DNA from 3 places in the Kosakonia oryzendophytica genome. Region 3 is predicted to be linked to each of the others. Evidence: predicted binding sites of a transcription regulator. Region 3 holds the regulator's gene; each other region holds the start of a gene.
The links. The regulator Fur, encoded in region 3, represses iron uptake genes when iron is present. The targets are predictions, from matches to a motif close to ATAATAATGAGAACNACTATCAA.
Positions count from the first base shown of each region.

Region 1: the regulator Fur is predicted to act here: its motif matches at 1,830-1,852, upstream of fhuF (siderophore-iron reductase FhuF).
Region 2: the regulator Fur is predicted to act here: its motif matches at 2,326-2,348, upstream of O9K67_RS19650 (TonB-dependent receptor domain-containing protein).

Region 1 covers NZ_CP115659.1:4,401,775-4,407,163, forward strand. Annotated here, with positions in the region: tRNA gene O9K67_RS21190 (tRNA-Leu) at 1-58, shown strand, start outside; tRNA gene O9K67_RS21195 (tRNA-Leu) at 90-176, shown strand; gene O9K67_RS21200 (DUF1435 domain-containing protein) at 210-488, opposite strand; gene O9K67_RS21205 (GGDEF domain-containing protein) at 705-1,769, shown strand; gene fhuF (siderophore-iron reductase FhuF) at 1,872-2,660, shown strand; gene O9K67_RS21215 (PTS sugar transporter subunit IIC) at 2,703-4,043, opposite strand; gene O9K67_RS21220 (YbaK/EbsC family protein) at 4,383-4,841, shown strand; gene bglJ (DNA-binding transcriptional activator BglJ) at 4,893-5,389, opposite strand, start outside.
Region 2 covers NZ_CP115659.1:4,056,239-4,061,627, reverse strand. Annotated here, with positions in the region: gene crcB (fluoride efflux transporter CrcB) at 53-430, shown strand; gene O9K67_RS19665 (con-10 family general stress protein) at 752-934, shown strand; gene O9K67_RS19660 (hypothetical protein) at 1,580-1,837, shown strand; gene O9K67_RS19655 (SelT/SelW/SelH family protein) at 1,960-2,241, opposite strand; gene O9K67_RS19650 (TonB-dependent receptor domain-containing protein) at 2,467-4,830, shown strand; gene O9K67_RS19645 (hemin-degrading factor) at 4,930-5,389, shown strand, end outside.
Region 3 covers NZ_CP115659.1:3,565,850-3,571,238, forward strand. Annotated here, with positions in the region: gene seqA (replication initiation negative regulator SeqA) at 1-204, opposite strand, end outside; gene ybfF (esterase) at 387-1,160, shown strand; gene ybfE (LexA regulated protein) at 1,296-1,577, shown strand; gene fldA (flavodoxin FldA) at 1,741-2,271, shown strand; gene fur (ferric iron uptake transcriptional regulator) at 2,560-3,006, shown strand; gene O9K67_RS17330 (beta-N-acetylhexosaminidase) at 3,102-5,389, opposite strand, start outside.

The DNA.
Region 1 (5,389 bases), 840 kb from region 3:
AGCTTCAGGTGTTAGTGTTCTTACGGACGTGGGGGTTCAAGTCCCCCCCCTCGCACCAACGAGGCAATATCAAAAAGTAAGATGACTGTGCGAAGGTGGCGGAATTGGTAGACGCGCTAGCTTCAGGTGTTAGTGTCCTTACGGACGTGGGGGTTCAAGTCCCCCCCCTCGCACCAGATATCTTATACCCTCCCTGTATGACTCTCCTGTTACAACACCATTTTCAAATTCATCAGCAGCAGCATCATTCCACCGACCAGCGCAACACCTGAAGGCAGCAGCACAAAATGCCGTAAACGTTTGTGGTACAGCATTGCTGGCGTGAGCAACAGACCAAGCACAATGACTCCCCGCCAGGCGTTAACTGACAGATCGGCAAGCGCCAGAATAGCCACAACAATGCCTGGTAAGACAATCCCCCATCCACTCCCCAGCGCGCGCTGCAACATGCTTTCATCTCTCATATCGATAATGATAACCAATATCATATGATATGTTTTCTCATTTGTCAGCCCGATACGAAGCGTCAGTATGAAGATCACTCATCTTCTAATGACAGGCATTCAGTAAGGTGATAAATTAAGCGCCACTTAAATGAAAATCCAAATCACTAATTTTTCGCGATAACTGTTTCATCGCGTTACATTTTCTTTTTTTGACTATCAGCACGCCGTTAGATTACGGATAAACAACGATTTTTAGGTATGACATTACAAACCTGGCAATCTCTCTGTAACAAGAAATATCGATTGTCCCTGCGTCTATTTCTGTTACTCAATGCGATCTCAGCGCTGTTTTCTATCGCTCTGCCGCTCTCTCACCTGCGTATTCTGACGATCCCCGTATGCATCATTTTCGCGGCGAGCCTGGTGTTGCCAGTGCTACACCACTATTTTCCTAGCCGAAAAATTAATATCACCCTTATTGCGTTGATATTTGGCTGTCTATGGGCGTGGCATGTAATCACTAAAGTCAGATTAATAAATGATAATGCTGATGCCTTTCTACTGATCGCCTTGTTGAGCATCCTGTTTATAGGCACCATTGCATTTTCAAATAATATCCTCGCCTTTTTATTTCACTCGTTACCGGTATTCGTCAGCTGTTTGTGGCTAAGCAGTGGAGAGAACGAATTCAGAATGATCTACTCTTTTGCACTGCCGGTTTTGGGCATCTCTATTCAGCATGCAATTCAAAAGCGTAATGATCATTTTGCCCAGGCATTAATGAATCGGCTGATGCAGGAGCGCAAAACACTCAATGATTTGAGCATGCTGGATCCGCTGACCGGTTTGTACAACCGCCGTGGTTTGCAGCATAAACTCGACAATATGCTGGCGGTAGATGATAGCCCTCGCTATGTGCTGCTTCTCGATATCGATCACTTTAAAGCTTATAACGATCATTACGGCCACATGATGGGGGATCAGGCGCTCATCCGTGTCTCTGCCGCCTTGCGCAATGCCGTACGCTCACGCGATATTGTTGCCCGCTTCGGTGGCGAAGAATTTATGATCCTGCTTAATAACGCAGAACAGGAAGATGCACGCCGTACCGCTGAACGTATTCGCCAGCAGGTGTATGATCTGAAAATTCCGCATATGTTTAATGAAAGCGTCGCCACAAACGTCACCGTCAGTATCGGGATTGCGCCATTGCTGGGTAATGATATCGAAGCGTCTCTTTCCCGTGCCGATAAAGCGCTGTATGAAGCCAAACATATGGGGCGCAACAACATCCTCGTAAGTGAAGAATTACAGCCCGCCTGAGGCGCTCCCGCGCTAATTTTACGATAAACACCTTGCTATCGATTTTATCCGTGGTTAGGATTAAAAATCATTATCATTTAGATTTCTTATCCTGCTACTGCCATGACTTCACGTACCGCAACGATTGCTGAAAATGCTACCTGGCGAGGGAGCCTCAACAATGAGCGCGATTCGCTGGCGAATGCCGTACGGGAAACTATCTCCAGCCATCGCGAATATCTGCTTGATTTTATTCATCTCAATGAACCCGCACCTTACCAAACCATGACGCTGGCAGAATGGTCACGCGGTAGCGCGTTACAAACGCTTATTGCGACCTATTCCGATCATATCTATCGCAACCAGCTAACGCAGCCGCGAGAAAACAAGCCACTGTTATCACTATGGGCGCAATGGTATCTCGGGCTGATGGTACCGCCGTTGCTACTGGCGCTGTTGATGCAGGAACGCGCAATCGACCTTACACCTGAACATTTCCATGTCGAGTTTCACGAAACCGGCCGTGCCGCGTGTTTCTGGATTGATGTGCAGCCCGATGACGTATTAACGTCCTGTAACGATGCCCAACGAATTTCCGCGCTGACGACATACGCTATGCTCCCGGTCGTACAGGCGCTGGAAGCCACCGGAGACATCAACGGTAAGCTTATCTGGAGCAACACGGGCTATCTGATTAACTGGTGCCTGGGGGATATGATCCCCGTGCTTGGTGAGGGGCGTGTCGCAGCGCTGCGTCAGACCTGCTTCTTTGAAAAACAACTTGCCGATGGCAGCGACAACCCGCTGTGGCGCACCGTTGTGCTGCGGGACGGTGTACTGGTGCGCCGCACTTGCTGCCAGCGCTATCGTCTGCCAGATGTCCAGCAGTGCGGCGACTGCACGTTAACATAAACAAAGGAGCGGTTATTCCGCCCCTTTGTTTTCCTTGTGCCTTTATGCAACCTGCTTATCGTCTTCTGCGCGCTGTGCTTCTTCTGCTTCCTGTTCCAGTAACTGTTTTTCGTACACTTTAAAGAACGGATAGTAGATAACCGCAGACACACAAGCGAGCAAGACCACGAGAATTGCTGCCCGGAAATCCCAACCCAGCGCCCACGCGCCGCCAATAGGCGCAGGAGCGGTCCAGGGCACAACGGAAATCACTCTGCCGATAAGATCCAGTTTCATCGCCGCCCAGGCAATGATGGCGTTGATCGTTGGTGCCAGCAGGAAAGGAATAAAGAATACCGGGTTCATTACAATGGGTGTGCCAAAAATAACCGGCTCATTGATGTTGAACATACTCGGTACGACGCTCAAACGCCCGATGGAGCGTAAATGTACCGAACGGCTACGCAGGTAGCAAAAGACCAGCCCCATCGTCGCCCCGGAGCCACCAATCACAATAAAGAAGGTCCAGAACGCTTCCATAAAGATATGCGGCAACGGCGCGCCCTGCGCCAACGCGGTCTGGTTCAAACCAAGGTTCGTTAACCAGAACATTTGCAGCATACCGGAAACGATCGCAGCGCCATGAATGCCGGCGAACCACAGTAAATGACCAATGATCACCGCCAGCAGAATGGCCGGTAATGAATCCGCTGCCGCTACCAAGGGTTTAAACAGCGCCATAATGGCCTGCGGGATCAGCATATTGAACTGCGTCTGGATAAGCAGACTCAACGGATAAAGCGTCAGCACTACCACCAGCACAGGAATGAGCAAATCAAACGAGTTTTTTATCATCGGCGGCACCTGATCGGGCAGGCGAATACCAATGTTATGCGCTTTTAGAAAACGCATCATTTCCACACAATAAATCGCCACCAGGATCGCGGTGAAAATACCGGTGCCGCCAAGGCTATCCACCGGCAGCGTACCGTTGGTTTTTGGGGCTGCGACCAATAAGAAAGCCATCAGCGATAGCATGGCGCACATAAAAGGATCCAACTGATGCGACTTCACATAATGCTTACCAAGATTGTAAGCAATGGCCGCGCAGATATAGATAGACATAATGCCCATCGTCATATCGAAAGGCGTAAGGATCCGCCCTTCATACTGCTTCGCAAGATCAAGCCAACCACGGGCGAAACCCCAGGTGGTGTCCGGCGAAAATGGCGGATAGGCAAAGACCAGCAGGAACGAGCCCACAATCATAAACGGCATTGCGGAAATAAACCCGTCACGGATGGCCATCACATGGCGTTGGGAAGAGATTCGCCCGGCAATCGGGCTGACGTAGTTTTCTATAAACCGGAAAATGAGGTTAAACGCAGCATGGTTGGCAGACATAGCAGATCTCCTGTCAGACTAACAAAGTAAGCGCACCAGCGAATATTCTGCCGCGTCGCGATCCATTTTTTCTCTGTGAAACCATGTGGTTGTTTGAACCAGCATTACAACGAAACAGGATACGTTCATAGACGGCTCTTTATTTAATTTTCTGGGCAGAGGGAAGTGACAAAATGAGTATTAACCCGGGTTGATGACACTGCAACCGGTTACTGTAACCGGTTTCCGCGATTGTGAAGGCGATCGATAATCTGGTTGTAAGGCGTTTGTTAAGGAGGGATATTTACAGCAATAACGTGCTTGTGACAGATTAATAGCGGTTTTAAGCAGGAGAACATCATGAGTTTGCAGTCTGTGCGGCAATTTTTTGCCGACAATGCCCCCGACATCGATATCATCGAACTGAGCCAAAGCACGGCAACCGTCGCGCTGGCTGCTGCGGCACATCATGTGGAGCCGGGACAAATCGCCAAGACACTGTCGTTAAAAGTAAAAAATGAAGTCATTCTGGTGGTCGCCAAAGGCGACGCGCGCCTGGATAATAAAAAGCTAAAAAATACTTTCGGCGCGAAAGCGCGAATGTTAAGTAGTGACGAAGTGGTTACGATTACCGGCCATCCCGTTGGCGGTGTCTGCCCATTCGGTCTGGAAAACCCTCTGGCAATATATTGTGATGTGTCGTTGAAACAGTACCCGGAAGTCTTGCCAGCTGCCGGAGCCATCCACAGCGCCGTGCGTATCTCGCCAGAAAGAATGGCGGAACTGACCCGCGCCAAATGGATAGATGTGTGCCTGTAGTCTCGTTGCACCAGCGCCAGGTTTGATGCCTGGCGCACCAGAAGCGAAAGGCTAATTGGGATACTGACCGTAAACGTGCGGCATCCATGTCAGAATATCTGCAGCGTTAAGCAAACTCACATCAGACGTAACACCCAGCTTTGTCATCGCGTTAAATTTGTGCGCACGAATGGTTTTAACATTGCGATCCAGCTGTGAAGCGATTTCAGCCATGGAAAGACCGCGCGTCATACAGTTCAATATTGCCCGCTCCGTCGGGCTGAGCGTACGACACTGGCTCACATACCAATGATTAAGCATATTGTCATTGATATGCCGGGTTTCACCGAAGAGCGTTGCAAGCTGCTCCAATAAGAGAGGCAACGGCGCTGTTTTACTCAAAATGCCATGCAATCGCAACGATGAAAAAAGCCCCACCAATTGCGCCTCTCGATCGTCCTCAACCAGAACGATACGCTGTACACCGGGATGCGAGTATGAAAGTAGATGCAGCCCCATTAAACATTCACGCCGTTCTTCTCGCAGTCCAAAAAGAGAATAAATGATAG
Region 2 (5,389 bases), 490 kb from region 3:
AATTTTCCCCTCCCGGCATGTCTCCATCATTCGCACGATTAATGAGGAAAACATGCTGAAATCTTTATTTGCTGTGATGATCGGGGGTTCTGCGGGCTGCGTTATCCGCTGGTTGCTCTCCATTCGGTTGAATGTTCTGTTTCCCAATCTGCCACCCGGCACCTTACTGGTGAATCTGCTTGGCGGGTTAATCATAGGTGGCGCGCTGGCGTTCTTTACCCGGCAGCCGAATCTTGATCCCACTTGGCGACTGCTAATTACCACCGGTTTGTGCGGCGGCATGACGACCTTTTCAACATTTTCACTGGAGATCTTTGCATTGCTGCAAACAGGGGATTATCTGTGGGCAATGACCTCCGTGTTGGTGCATGTGGTAGGAGCGATTTTGATGACGGCTTTGGGATTTATGGTGGTTAACGCGTTGTTTTGATCGATGTGGCAGGGAGAATCGTGCGTTCTCCCTGCGTTCAGAATTACCGCTTCGGTAAATTCTGCGGAAATAAATAACATTTTTTGATTATTTCTTTAGAAGATATATCGACGTTTAACCCCTTTATAAATATAAGTTTTATTTTAAATGCAACATATGCATCTAAATGTAAAAATAAGCTGCGTAATTTTTATTATGATTAATTTTATGAATGCCGTTGACTAATTTTCATTAGCAACCAAACTTAAATCTCTAACGCGATCGATTAAAGTACTTAATGACTTTTTCGGTTACAAGTAAAGTACCCACTGGAGATATAATATGGCGGAACATAGAGGCGGTTCTGGAAATTTCGCAGAAGATCGTGAAAAGGCTTCTGAAGCAGGACGTAAAGGTGGACAGCACAGCGGGGGCAACTTTAAAAATGATCCCGAACGTGCATCCGAAGCCGGTAAGAAAGGCGGCAAAAACAGTCATGGTGGTGGCCGTAAATCTGAGTCCTGATAGTGACTTATGGTAGTCAGTCATCATTAAAATGGTATGTGAATAACAAGCGGGTCGGAAACGGCTCGTTTATCTCGTTATGTTGAATGTGATATTTCGTTAACTGATTCTTTATTGTGAAATTAATAGATGGCGACCTGCATAATATTATGTGACGGTAATCTTTTGCAAAGATTATTGCTCATTAGCACAAAGTGTACATTGCTGTGCTATGAAATAAATACCTGAGTAGAATGATGAGAGAAAATAAACAAGAAAACCCCAGTGAGATAATGCCCATCGAAGGGTGTGAGAATTTTCTGTATATCGACCCTAACAGAATGATATCAACGCTTATTTCTATTAATGAGGCAGCCGTATCCCTTCATCTTACCCCACGCCAAAAGCGTCTGGTTGACAAAATCGCTAACCGGATACAGACGCAGCAAGAAGATAATTCGCCATAACAGCGCGATATTCCTTTACGGAGAAATAGCGAAAAATCACCCTCAGGAGCAGGAAATCCGCTCTGTGTCTGAAGGTATGCAATTGCCTGGTTATTGCTCACAATGAGTCTGCTAATTATTTGCAAAATGTTTACAAGAATATCGTTATAAAACAACTTGTTGTAGTGAAATATAACGATCTTTGGGAATGATTTTTTTCATGGTGATTGCCTTGAAGTTATCCAAAAAATGTTTATATTTCATGCAGTTCTACAATTTACCAAACCCTGGTGTCGCACTTGCAACCGCTCAGTCTGAGCGGTTTTTTTTGTCTGCCGCCTGGCTTCTTTTCGCTGCGGGCATCTATAGTCAAAAGACGGAAGGCAACAAGGAGGATCCTGTGCTGAAAGTTGAAAAAGATGATCCACACAACGCACCCGAGTCCGGCGATAAGAAGCCGCAACCGGTGAAAAAGTAACAAAAAGGTCGCTACGGCGACCTTTTTGTTGCCCACGCAACAGGCTATTTTCTGCGTGTTAGCAAAGGAGGGAACTTCAACGGGCCTGAGACGCGAAGCGCTGTTTTGCGCCTTATCCCTCCCTACATGCTTTTCTCCACATGGCCCAGCGGTTTTTCCGGGAAGCAGTAGTCGCGTACGCGGCGTTTTAATTCTGCGGCATCGGGGAAACCGCTATCCTGCTTGCGATCCCAGATAACGTGACCGTCAATATCGATAACAAAAATCCCGCCGGTGCCCGGCTTCAGGGTGACCGCATTGAGATCGGTACTGAAGGTATGCAGTAATTCCTGCGCCATCCAGCTGGCGCGTAGCATCCAGTTACACTGGGAGCAATAATGCAGAGTGAGGGTGGGTTTGCTCATTTTATCGTCACCGTAAGCGCGTAGTAGACAACCATTGTAGGCAATGTATGGGGAGGAATGTGAGGAATAATTAAGTTATTGCAAGTGATAATTATTATCATTATTATCTGGCTCGATAAGATGAGAGTTGGCCATCAGTGTCGGGTGCAGACACGGCACAATTCCACGTACGACTGGAAGTAAGCAGTGAGCCTGATACTAATAACACCAGGGCTTACAAATACTATGTGTAAATCGCAATTTTCCCGGCCTCGCTTTAGCAAGCGCGTGCTGGTGACTTCACTACTCGCAGCGCTGTATCAGACCTCCGCCAGTGCGGCTGATACCCCCACAATTTCCGCCAACTCCCAGCAAGATACCGCTGAAGAGATGGTCGTCACAGCGCCTGCGCCGGTATTAAAAGCCGGGAGCGACCATTCGGTCAGCGCGCAGGATCTGCAAAATAAAGGCGCGAAAGATTTTGGCTCCATCATGCGCTATGAGCCGTTGATCAGCGCCACCGGCGCCAGCGGCGGTTCCGGCAACGGGAAAAGCGGCTTCGATCGCGGCGGTTACACCGGCTATAACATTCGTGGTCTGGAAAGCAACCGTGTCGGCATTGATGTTGACGGGATCCCTCAGCCCGATGCCACCGGCCGCAGCTATGTCAGTCGCGCAGGTCTGAACACTTTCGGCATTGGCCGCGATTACATCGATCCGTATATGTACGGTAGCGTTGATATTCAGTCCGGCGCGACATCAACGGATAACGCCAACACCTCGATTGGCGGCAACGTCTCCTTTAAACCGAAATCCGCCGACGACTATCTGCGTCAGGGGAAAGAGACCTACTTTGGTTATCAGAGCGATTACGACTCCGCAGACCGTAGCTGGCACAACGGCATAACCGGCGCGGCCGGGGACGACACTCTGCGCGGCATTTTTGTCTACAGCCGCCGCGACGGTCAGCAGACCCGCAACAACAGCGGCACTCTGGACGCTTATCCGGCGAACTGGCACTCCGATGCGATGATGGCCTCCGGGATCTGGCAGCCCAATGAGGCGCACAAACTGACGGCGACGCTGGATTATTACCACAAGACCAACCACACCCACTACGATAGCTGGAACAGCAGCGGCAGCACGATCCTCGGTGATGCGCAGCAAACCAGCCAGACCCGGCGCTGGGGCGTTAGCCTGAAAGATGACTGGACGCCAATGAACGACTGGCTCGATAGCATGTCCAGCAAAGTCTACTACCAGCACACCGAGGCGCATGACCGCACCTGGATGCCGGACAGCACCACCGGTACGATGGAGACGGTCTACTCCAACTATGATACCGACACCTGGGGCATTCAGAATGCGCTGGCGAAAACGCTCGGTCGTCATGATCTGAGCGCAGGCTTTAACGCCAGCACCAGCAAAACCGAGCGCCCGTTTAGTCAGTCGCCGGTACCGAGCGTCTACAGTGTGATCATGCAACCGGAAGCGAACAGCCGCAGCTACACCGTGGGCGCGTTCGTGCAGGATCAGATTAACTTCGATGCAGATGGCCACCACTTTGCCATCATTCCCGGCGCGCGCGTTGTGCATCAGTCCACCAAACCGGATAACCTCTCCAGCCTGACGACCAACAGCAGCGTGCTGACGGAGTCGTCCGTCTCGTCGTTGTACGGTAAAAATTCAGACACCCAGTTGCTGCCGTCGCTGACCTTCCAGTACGACCTCACGCCGCGCCTGATGACCTACCTGCAATATAAACGCGGGGCGGAGTTCCCGAACGCCAGCCAGTTGTACGGCTCCTGGAACCTGGGTTCAAGCTATGCCGGACGTGGGCAGTATGCGTTGATTGGCAACACCGATCTGAAAACCGAAACCAGCAACAACCTGGAATGGGGCATGAAGGGCGACGTCACCGACGGAGTAACGCTGCGTACGGCGCTGTTCTACAACAGCTATAAAAACTTTATCGCCTATACCCGCTACACCCGTTCAGGCAATCCGGATAAATTCACCAACGTTCCCTCCAATATTTACACCACTTATCAGGCGGAAAACCGCGACAAGGCCTTTATCTATGGCGGTGAAGTCAGCGCGAAATTCAACGTTGGCACCTGGTTCGAACAACTGAACGGCCTGAGCGCCACGCTGGCGTACGGCTATACCCAAGGGAAGTCCAAATCCAGCTACTCCGGCGACAAATACGTCGATCTCGACAGCGTCGCGCCAATGAAAGCCATCGTCGGCGTTGCCTGGGATGATCCGGCAAAACGCTACGGCACTGCGCTGACCGCCACCTTTGTCAAAGGCAAGCAGGCGACCGCCACCAACCGCCAGTCCTACACCAATACCGGCGGTGCATTGGGGGATTCCAGTGTCGAGTATATGCGCGTGCCGGGCTACGGTCTGCTGGACTGGACGGCGTACTGGCAGGTGGCGAAACACGTCAAGGTTAACGGCGGCGTTTACAACATCACCGATCGTAAGTACTGGGACTACCTGAACAGCCGTACTCAGGAAGAGTCCACCAACCAGAATGCCTACGATAAAGCGCTGGCGGTGATGCCGGGACGCACCTGGCAATTGGGCGTCAATGTCGACTTCTAAGACGATGTTATCGCTCGGGCAGCCCGGGCGAATAGGTCTCCACCGTTAACGTTTCTCCCCGGTATCGCTGCCGGGGTTTTTCACATCCTAAAGGACGCTATGTTTATGCCTGCATCTGCACACGACTTCGCCGCCATCTGGCGTCAGTATCAGACCATCAAAACGCAAGAACCGGCAAAATACGCCCGTGACATCGCCAGCGAGATGGCGATCAGTGAAGCGGAATTAACCCACTCCCGCGTCGGGCACGATGCGGTGCGCCTGACGGGCGACGTGCGCGACATCCTCGCGGCACTGGAACCGGTGGGCGAGATCAAATCGATCTGCCGCAATGACTATGCGGTACACGAGCAACTGGGCGAGTTTACCCATCAACATATCAGCGAACACGCCGGGCTGGTGCTCAACCCGCGTGCGCTCGATCTGCGTCTGTTCCTCGGTGAATGGGCCAGCGTGTTTCACCTCTGCGAACAAAGCCCGCGCGGCGAGCGCCAGAGCATTCAGTTTTTCGACCGCCAGGGCGATGCGCTGCTGAAGGTTTACACCACGGCGCGTACCG
Region 3 (5,389 bases):
GGCGGTGTTCGCCGGTTTAACCCCTTCAACGGTACTCACAGTACGCGTCTCTTTTACCGGCGTGAGGGAAGCGGCAGGTGGTGACTGTGATACGGCGGAAAATTTCAGCATGCGCCGTAAAATGTCGGATGCGCTCTCGCCGATATGCTTCGTGTGGCTGGCGATATAGGAGTAGAGCTCATCATCAACTTCGATCGTTTTCATCTTAATCCAGTGCAGTATCTTATCTGAATACAAGTGTTGGGATTATAAAGTGAAATCTCAACAGCGGATAGCGTCAAACCAGGGTCGCGGCAAAACTCAGAGTAATTCTGAACCTTGCAGCAGGGCGGCAGAATGTTCAACATAATAACCTAACCCGATAGAGTGAAAAAAAGAACTTTGCCATGAAATTGAATACGCGCGCGCAATCTGCGCAACATCCGCACAACAATTCTCCGGTCGTCCTTGTTCACGGCCTGTTTGGCAGTCTGGACAACCTCGGCGTGCTCGCCCGTGACCTGACGCAGGATCATGACGTACTGCAAGTGGATATGCGCAACCACGGCCTTTCTCCCCGCTCTCCGGAGATGAACTACCCGGCGATGGCACAGGATCTGCTGGACACGCTTGATGCCCACGACATCGGAAAAGCGACGTTTATCGGCCACTCCATGGGAGGGAAAGCTGTCATGGCACTCACCGCGTTGGCGCCAGAGCGGATCGACCAACTGGTGGCGATCGATATCGCGCCGGTGGATTACCACGTGCGCCGCCACGATGAGATTTTCGCCGCCATCAACGCCGTGAGCCACGCACACGCCACCACGCGCCAACAAGCCGCCGCACTGATGCGCGAAGAGATAAAAGAAGAAGGCGTGATCCAGTTTCTGCTGAAATCGTTTGTTGATGGCGACTGGCGCTTTAATGTCCCGGTATTGTGGGATCAGTATGCGCACATCGTTGGCTGGGAAAATGTCCCGGCATGGGATAAACCCGCGCTGTTCGTCCGCGGCGGTAACTCGCCCTATGTGACGGAAGCATACCGTGACACCCTGCTGGCACAATTTCCACAAGCGCGGGCACATGTCATAGCCGGAGCGGGCCACTGGGTGCACGCCGAGAAACCGGAAGCGGTAATGCGCGCTATCCGTCGTTATCTCTCTGAAAAGGCAAACTGATTAAAAAGACGGCGACCGGTCGTTTGATCGCGCCCGGTCGTTGGCGCGCCCGTTGTGCTGATGTATGATGGCGCGCTATTCAGCCCGGGGCGACGTCCCGATTGCTTGTCTTTCCCGTAGTATGCTGCTTAAACCATGGCTAAAGAACAAACGGACCGTACGACACTAGATCTGTTCGCGAATGAGCGTCGTCCGGGAAGGCCCAAGACCAACCCGCTCGCGCGCGATGAACAGTTGCGCATCAACAAACGTAATCAGCTCAAACGCGATAAAGTTCGCGGGCTCAAACGCGTTGAATTAAAACTGAATGTTGAAGCGGTAGAGGCACTAAATGAGCTGGCGGACGCCCGTGAAATGAGCCGTAGCGAGCTTATTGAAGAGATGCTGCTGGCCCAGCTCAACGCCTTACGCGGATAGCGAATCCTCCGAATCACCGCTTTTACGCCTCTTTTCATGTGTCATAGAGTGCAGTCCGGCGCGATAGCTGTTTCCGCGTGCTTCCCTGTTCTGCTATGATTGCCCTTATCTGTGGGCTAAACGCCACCACCATCTCATTAAGTTTCAAGAGGTTATTTTACTCATGGCAATTACAGGCATTTTCTTCGGCAGCGACACCGGTAACACCGAAAATATCGCGAAAATGATTCAAAGTCAGCTTGGTAAAGACGTTGCCGATGTACATGACATTGCCAAGAGCAGCAAAGAAGATCTCGAAGGCTATGACATTCTGCTGCTCGGCATTCCAACCTGGTATTATGGCGAAGCGCAGTGCGACTGGGATGACTTTTTCCCGACGCTGGAAGAAGTAGACTTCAACGGTAAATTAGTCGCCCTGTTCGGCTGTGGCGATCAGGAAGATTACGCAGAGTATTTCTGTGATGCCCTGGGAACTCTCCGTGACATCATTGAACCGCGCGGTGCGACTATCGTGGGCCACTGGCCGACCGCTGGTTACCATTTTGAAGCGTCTAAAGGTCTGGTGGATGATGACCACTTTGTGGGTCTGGCGATTGATGAAGATCGTCAGCCGGAACTGACCGCGGAACGCGTGAAGAAATGGGTTAAGCAGGTGTCGGAAGAGCTGCACCTGGACGACATCATTAATGCCTGATATTTACGGCGTAGCCTGTGGGTTGCGCCGTATTAATAGGTATAAGCGATGGAAATAATTGCTACAAATTTTTAACTTTTTTCTTCATCACTGTACAATAAGCCCTGCTAAACTTGGGCTGCCGCACAGGACTTTGTCGGCGACCCCACGTTTTATAAGCTTACTTTACTTGAGGGCTTGCAGTTTTCATTTAGACATGGCAGTTCTATAATGAGACGCATTATCCCAGGTGCATTCCTATAACTTCCCCTAAGGAAGTGAATCGTATAGCAACAGGACAGATTCCGCATGACTGACAACAATACCGCATTAAAGAAGGCCGGCCTGAAAGTCACGCTTCCTCGGTTAAAAATCCTGGAAGTGCTTCAGGAGCCGGATAACCATCATGTCAGTGCGGAAGATTTATACAAGCGACTGATCGACATGGGCGAAGAGATCGGCTTGGCTACGGTTTACCGTGTATTGAACCAGTTCGATGACGCCGGCATTGTGACCCGTCATAACTTCGAAGGCGGCAAGTCCGTTTTTGAACTGACCCAGCAACATCACCACGATCACCTGATTTGCCTCGATTGTGGCAAAGTGATCGAATTCAGTGATGATTCTATTGAAGCGCGTCAGCGTGAAATCGCCGCCAAACACGGCATTCGTCTGACGAACCACAGTCTCTACCTGTATGGCCACTGCGCTGAAGGTGACTGCCGCGAAGATGAAAGCGCGCACGACGCGAAATAATCCATTCTGATATGCCAAAAGCCAACCTGACGGTTGGCTTTTTTTGGTTGCCGGATAACTGCAGCAGACTGCGCCTTATCCGGCTTACACAGCGATCACGCCTTTACACTGTCCACACGACTTACGCGTTTCCCGTCCGGGCTGGCGGTACGCACCTGCACTTCACCACTCACCTTCGGGCGGGCGCTATCGTCATAACGCTGCCAGTGTTTGCCGCCGTCGGTAGAGTACTCCACCACCATGCCAGGGAAGCTGGTGTTGGCTTCAAGCACGCCCCCCACCACGCGAGCGCCTGGCACTGGCAAGCGGTAGTGAATACCCGCTTTATCGAGTTTCGCCAGCTCGCGGCTGCCTAACACGTTGGCAAAGCGTGTCCAGTCTTTATCCAGGGCACGAACATTGACGAGGTGCGTTTCACCACCTTTATACTCACGACCGGCTTTGTAGTCCTGCTCCCAGGCCGCCCGATGCCATGCGCGCTCCGCCACCGCAACCAGACGCGGATAGATCATATACTCCATCTGGTTATCGGTACGCACCACCTCGCTCCACAACTGCGCGGAGAGACCATACGCCCCAGGCCATGTTTTATCAGACTTCGCGCTAAAGGGGTTGCCATCACGGTCAACAGAAGTTTCGGCGTTTTGCGGCATATTGTCCGGCGCGAAACTGAAGATCTTACGTTCGTCGCTAAAGCGCGTGCCCCAGTAATAACCGCTCTCTTGCGGGTTTACTTCATACGGAAAATCAAGATAGACATAATCCGGGTTGGAAACGATAACGCGGAACCCTTTGTTCGCCCAGTCATTAACCGAGTCAAAACCGCCCCAGTAGAGCGTATCCCAGAAGTTCACGTTGACATGATCGGTGGCGAATACCGATGCGTCTTTGGCATCTTTCAGACCATCCTGCCAGGCTTGCATTGTAGTAATGCCGCGGGCTTTCACCTGTTTGCTGACTTCAATACCAAAATAGCTGGAAAGATGCTCAACATCCGTTACTTTTCCCTCTTTAATTATCGCCTGGCACGCCTGCGACTTCGCCCACGGCTTGTCCTGCTTGCTTTTATCGATGATGCCCTTACCTGCTTCCGGGTTCTTCTGATCGGTATACCCAACGCCCAGGTAAATATTTTTTGCCTCATCACCGCCAAAATGCCAGGTTTGCAGCGGCAGGCCCGCCTCTTTATGCATCTGCTGGATTTCACCGATCACTTTGTCGACGAAATTGCGTGATGAGTCGAGGCAAGGGTTAAGGTAGCCGGTACGGTTATAAAATTGTACCCCGGTAGTGTTGGAGGTATCCGTTGGATCCAGCAAGCGGAACTGCGCCGCGTCCTGCGCTTTGCCCTCTTTCATCAGTCGATCGTAACGGGCTTCCATAGAGATCACGGCTGCACGCGCATGGGCAGGCATGTCAATTTCCGGAATAACCTCGATCTGCCGGGCTTTCGCATACTTCAGAATGTCGATGTAATCCGCGCGGGTAAAGAAACCACTTCCGTTGTTGTTGCTATCCGGGCCAGAACCCAGTTGCGGCAACAGGCAGGTTTTTTCGCTCAGATCGTGACAACGTTTGCTGCCAATATCGGTCAGCTCCGGCAAGCCTGGGATCTCAATACGCCAGCCTTCATCATCGCTGAGATGAAAGTGGAATTTATTCAGTTTATAGGCAGCCATCTGATCCAGCAGACGCAACACCGCATCCTTACTGTGGAAGTTACGACCGACATCCAACTGAATGGCACGGTAGTCAAAGCGCGGCGCATCTTTGGCGTCCAGCGCCGCAATTTTCATTGCACCTGTCGTTGGGATCAGTGACAGCAGTGATTGCAAACCGTAGAACACCCCAGCCTGATCGTAACCGGTTACCACGGCTTCTTTCGCGCCAATATGCAAGGTATAAGCGCCAGATACCGCCTCGTCACCGCTGAAATCACGGCTCGCAATTACGCTGCGAACAGGATAGCTCCCCGCTTTCACGCCCAGCAGTGCAAAACGGGTTTTCACCGCGTCCTGCGCATCACGACTCAACGCAGAGAGATCCAGCTTCACACCGCTGCTCAGATCCACATCCTGCCCGTGGATTTTCACCGCCCGTGGCGTGGGGACAATCTGTCCGCGCAGCGTTTGCAAATTCAGCGTTTTTACATCGCTGTTTTTCTCAAAGCGCGCTTCTGCCGTCATCAGGACGTTTTTATCATCCGCCGTGCGCTTCCACTGCTCACCCAGCGGACTGACAAACTGCGACAATGCTTCGGTGTCGGTATTGGCAATCACTTTGGCTGTTGCCCCGTCGGAGGCTACGTACCAACGCGGGATCACATCAGTCATAAACAACTGCCAGTACTCGTTGATAATCGGGATCTCTACCGACTGTTTTG